DNA from 3 places in the Bacillus shivajii genome. Region 2 is predicted to be linked to each of the others. Evidence: predicted binding sites of a transcription regulator. Region 2 holds the regulator's gene; each other region holds the start of a gene.

Region 1 (3,288 bases), 1.9 Mb from region 2:
CTAACTAAATTACACGAAATGAAATTAAGCGGAATGGCGGAAGCTTATAAGGAACAATCATCAAATAAAGAATTTCAAAAGATGAGTTTCGAAGAACGTTTTAGTTTACTCGTCGATTTAGAACATTCCCGTCGTAAGAGTAATAAGCTCCAACGCTTGATTAAGACAGCAACTTTTTTGAATTCAAATGCATGTATTGAAGATTTGGAATATCATGAAGATCGAAGACTAGATAAAGATTTGATATTAAAACTGGCCGGCTGCACCTATATCCAAAGCAGTCACAACATCATATTGAAAGGACCTACTGGTTCCGGTAAAACATTTTTGGCAACGGCTTTTGGAGTATCTGCTTGTCGCCAATTTTATAATGTTAAATACATTCGCTTACCGGAATTATTGGATGAACTGTCTCTCGCAAAATTAGCCGCAGACGGCAGCTACCGGAAATTGATCAAAAAATATAAGAAAGTAGATTTACTCATCCTTGATGAATGGTTACTGACAGACCTATCAACGGATGAAGCAGCAATCCTATTAGAAATTACAGAATCTCGTCATAAAGCTGCTTCGACGATTTTCTGTTCACAAATTGACCCTAGTGGATGGCATATAAAGTTAGGGAATGAAACAATTGCGGAAGCAATTCTTGATCGTATTATCCATGACTCCTATCAAATTCTGATAGACGGAGATGTTTCTATGCGTGAGCGTCATGGATTAGGTGGGTAAGTTGAAGATGGCGACTCTAACGAGAAAGGAACTGCGAAAGATAGAAGAATACTATTATTGGAGTGGATACAAAGCCTGGTATCCATTTCCTAAAGAACTAAAAGCAGAGCTTTTGAGTGTCTATAGTGAGGAGCCTTTTCCTCAAACTTGGACGGAGGAGGATATTTGGCAGGGTTCCAGAAAAGTGATCAAGAACTACTTCGATAACAAATCTAACTAATTGAACGTAAAAAAGTCCTACAAGATTATTAAAATGTTAATCTGTAGGGCTTTTTTATTCAATGGTAAACACGTTGGCGTTGTGTGGTAATATCCTTGTCATTCGGTGGTAAAAAACATGGCGAGAGTGGTACATTCTAGTGGCCGTAATCATCATAGGCGTTTTTTTCTTTTATTGTTAAGCTGCGGATTGTGCTGATGCATTTTTCTTAAAGATCACTTGTCGGATGTAAGGAATTACCCAACGGTCTCCACCGTAGCGACCTGCGTTGTATCCTGCTGCGATGACAAAGATACTGATTAATACTAAGAATGGATTTGATGATATTGTTCCTGCAAACATGAATGCGAAGTTCATAATCATTCCGAAGAAAACAGCTGCTGTTGTTAAGATCCCTAACAGTAAGCCTATTCCTACTAAAAGCTCTCCCCAAGCGACCATGAAACTAAATACCCCAGCATTCGGTAAAGCAAAGCCCTCAATGAATGCGTGATACGTTGGATATTGCTCGATAACGGCTTCGTTATTCACAACACCATTTAAATAACCAGATGCATCAAAACCGCCAGTTACTTTTGACCAACCTGCTGTCATCCATTGCCACCCTAAATACACACGTAATACTGCTAAAATCCCCGCTGCGATTGAATTATTTCTTAAAAAGTCCATAAACATGATGAATTCCTCCTCTAGTAAAATATGAATTTATTATTTCCTTAGGTTTCCGACATTCCAGTTAAATGATTAACATGTTTGATTAAGTTGTTGTTATTAGTGATCACTAACTCTTTACACTTATATTATATACTCTATACACTTGTGAAAACCGTCACAAGTGTGAACGTTCCGTTGCAATCTGGTGAATAAAGTGTGACAAACATCACTTTCGACTATACTAAGTGCACGTATAGTTAAATGAGCCACTAATGGCGGAAAGTCATTTGTATTTCGCCAAAAGCACCTTTTAACAACAAAAAAACCAGGTGCCAAGCACCTGGTTTTTTTACCACAAACTCAAGGACGGAAGCAATTAGCATTGATTCATCTTCCTCGCAAGCTAGTGATTATTTTTATCTAGCTTTTCATTTATAACAACCACTTTCTTTTCAAGGTTTTCTAGACGATGTTTATTTGTTTTATTTCTTTTAATAAGAACAACCAGCAAATAAATAATTCCAAAAATGAATGCGAACGAAAAAAGCTGATATAAAATATCAATCACTTCAAATGCATCTCCTTTAATAACTTTATTTTCACTAATGAAATGTTCGATAAAGAAATTTCTTGTTCCACGTGTGACAATTATTTAATACACCATCTTTTGATGTGAATTGTAATTGTCTTTTCTCATGGTCATGTGGACTAAGGTTATTTCCATCTCCTAAAAACTCTACCAGGTATATGGTTGTTTCTTATGAAAACAACTGAATAACACTTATATATCAACAAAAATAAAGGAGATAATGCAGGCACGTTTTCCCTCCATAAATGAGCGGTTATTTTCGATTTTCTTCCTTTAAACTGAACTAATTTAATTATGTCCGCCATCTCTTTATTACAACCATTAGAAACGATTAAACCTTTTATGTTTAATACCTGCCGTTTCATTTACCATCGAAGCTTCTAATACCGCATTTCGGTCAACAGAGAGTACTTTTTCTTTAAGTTTAGGATACATAAACCTGTTCGTTATACAGTAAATGACTTTTGTTTGCTCTCTTAAATAACCACCTTCACCATATAAATATGTCAGTTGCACATCTAAATCCTTAATTAACATTTCTCCGATTTCTTCAGGTTTGTCTGAAATAATTGTAATCGACTTCTCTTGATTTAACCCGTCCAATACAAAATCAATCGTTTTAGAAACGATAAAAAAAATCGCAACGGAGAACATCGCTTGCTCCAAAGAAAAAATAAAAGCCGCTATGGATAATATGATTGCATTAATTGCAAACAAAAATGTGCTAAACGGAATATGGTATTTTTTATTAATCCAAATCGCAATCATTTCAGTACCGTCAATTGCACCACCCAATTTAACCACTAATCCGATGCCTATACCTAGTAAGAAACCACCATATAACACAATTAATACTTCAGATGTTGTAATAGGAAGCATTGGAGCCATCCACGCCAAGCCGATACTCGTTATAACGTTCGCGTACAATGTCCGAATCACGAACTTTCTTCCCATATACTTTGCTGCAAATAGTAAGGCTGGAATATTTAAAGCAAGAAACACGGCCCAAATAGGTAATTCCCACACCGCGTTCGACATAATCGCTATTGCTGTTACACCTCCATCAACGAGGTCATTCGGAGCTAGGATTAGT
Region 2 (3,288 bases):
TTAATTTTAAATATCGATAGATCTAGTAAAGGTTGTTCTGTTTTGTTTTCGATTTTCACAAAGAAATACAATGCAATAGCCCCGATGATCAATAACGATATATTCAGTGGGTCATATAAATGCGCGAGTTCACTAATTCGCCCTAAAGCAAGTAAGATCGCCCCAACTCCAAGGGTCACTGTGACAAACCCGCTTCGGTCAAACTTCAAATTGTCTGCTCGCTTCGTTCGCTTTAGATAAAGCATTGAAAAGGTTAATCCTAAAAGACCTGTCGGTATATTACATAAGAATAACCATTGCCATGTACCAAGTTCAATAATGAAACCACCTAATGTAGGTCCAATCGTTGGTGCCATCATCGCTGCAATTCCCCAAATCCCAGTCGCCATCCCTCGTTCTTTTTTCGGGAACACTTGGAAAATGAACACCATGGAAAGGGGCATAATAAATCCGCCACCGACTCCTTGAAGCCCACGGAAAAAAATGAGTGATGATAGATTCCATGAAAACGACCCTAATAGAGACCCTAATAAGAAGAGGGAAACGCCAAACAAATACATTTCCTTCTTTCCGAACTTATCACTTAAAAAACCTGTAAGTGGCATCGTAATCCCCATGGTTACCATGAAGATCGTAATTACCCAACCAGCCGAAACAGCATCGGCATCAAAAACCTCCATGATATGTGGAACAGCTGGATTTAACATACTGTTATTTAAAATGACTGTAAATGTACCAAGTAACACAGAAATTAATACGAGCCATTTATGTGGAATTTTACTCATGTTTTCACCTGATTCCCTTATTAGTTAGCCAAAATGTTCGATTCTCGAAATATATAATTCTACTATACCAAAACATGTGTATGATTTCATGATAGAATTTAGGACTTTTTTGGAAATCAAAAACAAGTTCTTCCTATACAAAAAGCTGCAGGTACATTTCTCCCACAGCTTGTCTAAGTGATGACACTTATATATCGTTTTTGTTCCGTTTTCCAACAATGAAAGGGTATCAACCGTTTCATTACATTGGATAATGTTTCAAGAAGTAGATAAGGGATTGAAGTTCTACAGATAAATCAATATGATGAACTCGGACGTTGTCTGGTACAGATAACCTTGCTGGTGTAAAGTTTAAGATCCCTTTAATTCCAGCATCTACTAACTGATCAGCAATCCCTTGCGCTGCTGCTGAAGGGACAGTTAACATTGCCACTTCTGCTTCACCAGCTATGCGTTCTTTTACTTCATCTAAATGATAAATGGGAACGCTTCCAATTTTTTGACCGACCTTGCTTTCATCAACATCAAATGCCATCTCAATTCTCATATTGTTACTTTTCGTAAAGTTGTAATTTAATAAGGCAGTCCCTAAGTTACCGACACCTACTAAAATAACCTTTCTTATTTCATCTTGATCTAATGTTTTTCTAAAAAAGGTTAATAAATAATTGACGTTGTAACCATACCCTTTCTTTCCTAGCGCGCCGAAATAGGAGAAATCCCTTCGAATCGTCGCTGAATCGACTTTTACTGCTTCACTTAACTCTGTTGAAGATACACGATTTTTCCCTGATGCTTGCAAGCTTTCTAAAAAACGATAATATAACGGCAGCCTTTTTGCAGTTGCTTGCGGTATTTTTGTTTGATCGATATCCATTTTTTTCGCCTCCCACCATCATGAATTGGTTCAATCGCTCTTTTATCTCTTGTAGTCGCCGCTCTTTCCGCCGGTTTTCTCCTGCAAGAAAGTCTCGCCAATGACCATTCCTTTATCTATAGCTTTACACATATCATAAACTGTAAGTGCTGTTGCTGATGCAGCTGTTAACGCCTCCATCTCTACTCCTGTGCTCCCTTTCGTCTTCACACCAACTTCAATAAGAAGAATGTATGTTTCTTCACTTACTTCCCAGTCAAAATGAATATCCACACCTGAGAGTGATAATGGATGACACATTGGAATCCATTGCGATGTATTTTTGGCCGCCATTACTCCTGCTACTTGTGCAACGGAAAGAACGTCACCTTTTTTCATCGTTCCTGCAGTAATGCCCTCGTAAATATCTTTTGTCACTTGGACACTGCTTTTCGCCACAGCTGTGCGAACCGTTTCTTGTTTGTCAGAAATATCGACCATTTTTGCTCGACCTTGGTCATTAAAATGTGTAAACGAACCCATCGGTGCCCCTCCTTTTGTCTCTTCGTCTATTGTACACCATAGTTGGACAAACTGCACAATCCTTCTCTAGATTAGCAAGAATTCATGTTCCACTTTACTACAAATGTTGCCACTTTGCGTAACAGTCATGTACACTTATTTTGTAATGACCCAATGATGTGGTGAGGATGAAATAATATGATTTTATTACAATGTGTACAAATAACAAAGTCCTTTGGGGCTGAAACAATATTATCCAATGTAAAACTTGAAGTCCAAAGTCGTGAACGAATTGCTCTTGTCGGTCGAAATGGCGCAGGCAAGTCAACATTGTTAAAAATTATATCAGGAGAACTATCTCATGACTCTGGAGATATTATTATCCCTAAAAACGTTGAAATCGGTTATTTAGCCCAACATAGTGGCTTAAATACGAACCGCTCAATTTGGGATGAAATGATGTCTGTTTTCACCCATTTAAAACAAATGGAGAAACATTTACGAGAATTAGAAGAAAAAATGAGCAACCCAAGTGCACCAAACTATGAAAAAGTATTGCAAGAATATGATCAATTACAACAAGACTTTAAAGATCAAGGCGGTTACCAATATGAAGCCGACATTCGCAGTATTTTATCTGGGTTAAACTTCTCTGATTTTGATTACGATACACCGATATCCAGTTTAAGTGGTGGTCAAAAAACAAGACTCTCTTTAGGCAAATTGTTATTAACGAAGCCAGACCTTTTAATTTTAGACGAACCGACAAACCACCTAGACATAGATACACTCACTTGGTTAGAAAACTATTTAGCTGGCTATCCCGGAGCAATACTCGTTGTCTCGCACGACCGATACTTTCTCGATCGAATCGTAGATTATGTATACGAGCTAACCTTTCATTCAACAGTGAAGTTCACCGGAAACTACAGTGCGTACTTAGAGGAAAAAGCAAAACGCCTCGAGCTTGAAATGAAAATGTATGAAAAACAACAAGGTGAAGTGAAAAAGTTGGAAGACTTCGTCCAGAGAAACATTGCTCGTGCTTCAACAAGTAATCGTGCCAAAAGCCGTCGTAAACAGCTTGAACGAATGGAGCTGATGACAAGACCAAAAGATGATGAT
Region 3 (3,288 bases), 330 kb from region 2:
AGGGGTTAGTTCATAGTCAGCTAACGGATATTTCGTGTTCGTTTGTTTATCCGTTATGACCGAGAACGACGTCACCTCAGAACCGGTACCGGAAGTCGTTGGAATCGCGACAAATTGAGCTTTCTCTCCTAGTTTCGGATACTTAAATACGCGTTTACGAATGTCTAAAAACTTTTGTTTCATGCCTTTAAAATCAGCATCCGGATGTTCATAGAAGAGCCACATCCCTTTCGCTGCATCCATTGCTGACCCTCCGCCAAGTGTAATAATACAATCAGGTTGAAACTTCCTCATTCTCTCAGCGCCCTTCATGACCGTTTCAATCGAAGGATCTGGCTCGACATCTGAGAAAATTTCAGCGTGAACATAGTCCGCGCGTTTCCTTAAATAGTATAAGACCTTATCAACATAGCCCAAGTTAACCATGTGAGGGTCAGTTACAATAAAGACTTTTGAGATATTTGGCATTTTTGATAAATACTGAGTAGAATACTTTTCAAAGTATACTTTTGGTGGAACTTTAAACCACTGCATATTCACATTCCTTCTCGCAATTCGTTTTATATTTAAAAGGTGGACCGCACTGACGTTTGAGGAGACAGAGTTTTTCCCATATGATCCGCAGCCGAGAGTCAGAGACGGCAGATACGCATTATAAATGTCGCCAATTGCACCTTGAGATGAAGGAGCATTTGTAATGATTCTTCCGGCTTTCATTCTCATCCCGAACGCTTGAATCATGGCTTCACTTTCTGAATGAATCACCGCTGAGTGTCCAAGGCCTCCGAACTCTAGCATTTGCTCTGCACGCTCAAGCCCTTCCTCTGAGCTATTCACTTGATACATGGCCAATACCGGACTCAACTTTTCTCTTGAAAGGGGATGATCTGGACCAACGGCCGTTAATTCTGCAATTAAAATCTTCGTATTTGCAGGAACATTAACACCTGCTTTTTTCGCAATTTCATAGGCTGGAAGACCAACAATCTCTCCATTAACAGCACATGCTTCTTCATTTATGACTAGCTTTTCAACCTTGCGCTTTTCTGTCTCAGTTAAAACATGACAACCATTGTACAGCATTTCCTGTTTTACAGGTTCATAAATCTCCTTATCGACGATGACGGCTTGCTCAGAAGCACAAATCATTCCGTTATCAAAGGTTTTCGATAAGATTAAGTCGTTCACAGCGCGTTTAACACTTGCTGTTTTTTCAATATAACAAGGAACATTCCCAGGTCCAACGCCTAATGCTGGCTTTCCTGTGCTGTAAGCTGATTTCACCATCCCAGCTCCGCCGGTTGCTAGTACGAGTGCGACACCTGTATGATTCATCAGCTCCTGTGTTGCTTTAATGGACGGAACTTCAATCCATTGGATACAATGTTCAGGTGCGCCTGCTTCAATCGCTGCCTCACGAAGTGTTTTTGCCGCTTCACTGCTTGATTTTTGTGCGGAGGGATGAAAAGCGAAAATAATTGGGTTTCGTGTCTTAATGGCAACTAAAGCCTTAAACATCGTTGTTGACGTTGGGTTTGTGACCGGTGTTACACCTGCTACAACACCTACTGGTTCGGCAATGTGAATGACACCTTCTTGCTCATGCTCCTCGACAATTCCGACTGTTTTATCATATTTAATGTTGTTGTACACGTACTCGGTCGCGAATAGATTTTTAATGATCTTGTCTTCGTAAACGCCACGTTTTGTTTCCTCGACCGCCATTTTAGCAAGTGGCATATGTTGTTCGAGTCCCGCTAATGCCATCTTCTTGACGATTCTGTCTACCTGTTCCTGATCGTACGTCAAAAATTCCGTTAATGCCTTTTGACCATTGTTCACTAATTCATCAATGACTGTTTCAACACTTTGCTGCTTTTTTTCAGCTGTTGCCATTTTGATTCCTCCTTGATTAAATCCTCGTTTCATTTTTTAGAAAAACATATGTGGATGGGCATTAGGTAATTAAATATAAGTACTTTAGTTTTTTGTGAAATATTGAGCATGATGTAACAAAAAAATAGTTATTCACACACTTTATTTCTTGGAATCTTTGTAATCGAAGCCTCACTGTACAATTTGGTGTTTTGTTTTAATGAACAGTCTATTATTTTGTGAATTATTGATCAAACTATGTCACAAAAATTACTCACATACTGGATTTCTTGGAATCTTTGTAATCGAAATATCACTATACAATTTGGCGTTCTGTTTAATAATACAAACATGATTTACCGTCCAAATATATGATGGAGTGTTACAATTTTCTTCAAACATCATGGCTTCAAATTCATCATTAACGAGCGTTTCAAACATCTCTTTGGAATATGTCTCCGTATCGGTTGTAAATTCTCTCCATTCGCACAAGATCATTTGTCTCAACTCCTTTTCTCTTCTTGAGTACATCGTATCACAAATCTCTTTGTGAAATATTGAACAATCAATGACAGTTTATCATTCAATTCGAAATTATAGATTCCCTTCCTCCGTAATATTACGAAATTTTATTTTTAAAATTCCTCTAGTAAAAGCTTGCTGAAAACAAGTCATTAACAAACATTCATAGATTTGTAGTTTATTAGTGCAGCTGTGTATTGGATTATAGTAGGAAACTTCGCTGGCGGGTTGTATTTTTATTCATTTTAAGATCTCTCGCATTCGCTTTTTCTCGTTTTTATTCATGAATTGAGTCCTACAAAAATGAGTCTGACTCAGCTGACCCGGACTCAAATATGTAGGACTCAATCCCCGAGAAAACATGAATTACTGAGCGAAAAATAAAGGTCAGACAACTACCATTGTAAATATCAACTTTTTAAAACAAAAAGGCTATACATCCCCATATACAACCATTAAATAAATATAAATTCACCTCATAGATCCCCTATTTATCACAAAAACGCCGAGAGGACAATTCCTCTCGGCGTTACTAGCTTATTCTACTGTAACTGATTTTGCTAAGTTACGTGGCTTATCGACGTCGCAGTCACGGTGTAGTGCTGCGTAGTAAGAGATAATTTGAAGTGGAATCACGCTCACAAGTGGAGTAAGGTATTCGTGTACTCGTGGGATGACAAGTGCATCATCTTCCTCTTCGAAACCTTCCATACTGATCATGCAAGGTGATGCACCACGTGCAACAACTTCTTTCATGTTTCCACGAATGCTTAAGTTTACGTGCTCTTGCGTTGCAAGGCCAACCACTGGTGTTCCTTCTTCAATTAATGCAATTGTTCCGTGCTTTAATTCTCCGCCTGCAAAGCCTTCTGCTTGAATGTAAGAGATCTC

What was found. Region 2 encodes Rex, which represses fermentation and respiration genes when NADH is low (regulators of the CRP and FNR family bind a similar motif). Its sites were predicted from a motif close to TTGTGAAATATTTCACAA; they were not measured.
Region 1: a site for Rex is predicted at 1,770-1,787, ahead of LGQ02_RS15095 (DoxX family membrane protein). Genes of this name have one in related genera too.
Region 3: a site for Rex is predicted at 1,989-2,006, ahead of adhE (bifunctional acetaldehyde-CoA/alcohol dehydrogenase). Genes of this name have one in related genera too.

Annotation. Positions count from the first base shown of each region.
Region 1 covers NZ_CP084703.1:3,102,392-3,105,679, forward strand. The annotation lists gene istB (IS21-like element helper ATPase IstB) at 1-732, shown strand, start outside; gene LGQ02_RS15095 (DoxX family membrane protein) at 1,130-1,627, opposite strand; gene LGQ02_RS15100 (hypothetical protein) at 2,010-2,174, opposite strand; gene LGQ02_RS15105 (YitT family protein) at 2,517-3,288, opposite strand, start outside.
Region 2 covers NZ_CP084703.1:527,186-530,473, reverse strand. The annotation lists gene LGQ02_RS02665 (MDR family MFS transporter) at 1-785, opposite strand, end outside; gene LGQ02_RS02660 (redox-sensing transcriptional repressor Rex) at 1,027-1,662, opposite strand; gene moaC (cyclic pyranopterin monophosphate synthase MoaC) at 1,705-2,184, opposite strand; gene LGQ02_RS02650 (ABC transporter ATP-binding protein) at 2,362-3,288, shown strand, end outside.
Region 3 covers NZ_CP084703.1:198,680-201,967, reverse strand. The annotation lists gene adhE (bifunctional acetaldehyde-CoA/alcohol dehydrogenase) at 1-1,896, opposite strand, end outside; gene LGQ02_RS01070 (hypothetical protein) at 2,146-2,373, opposite strand; gene glmS (glutamine--fructose-6-phosphate transaminase (isomerizing)) at 2,935-3,288, opposite strand, start outside.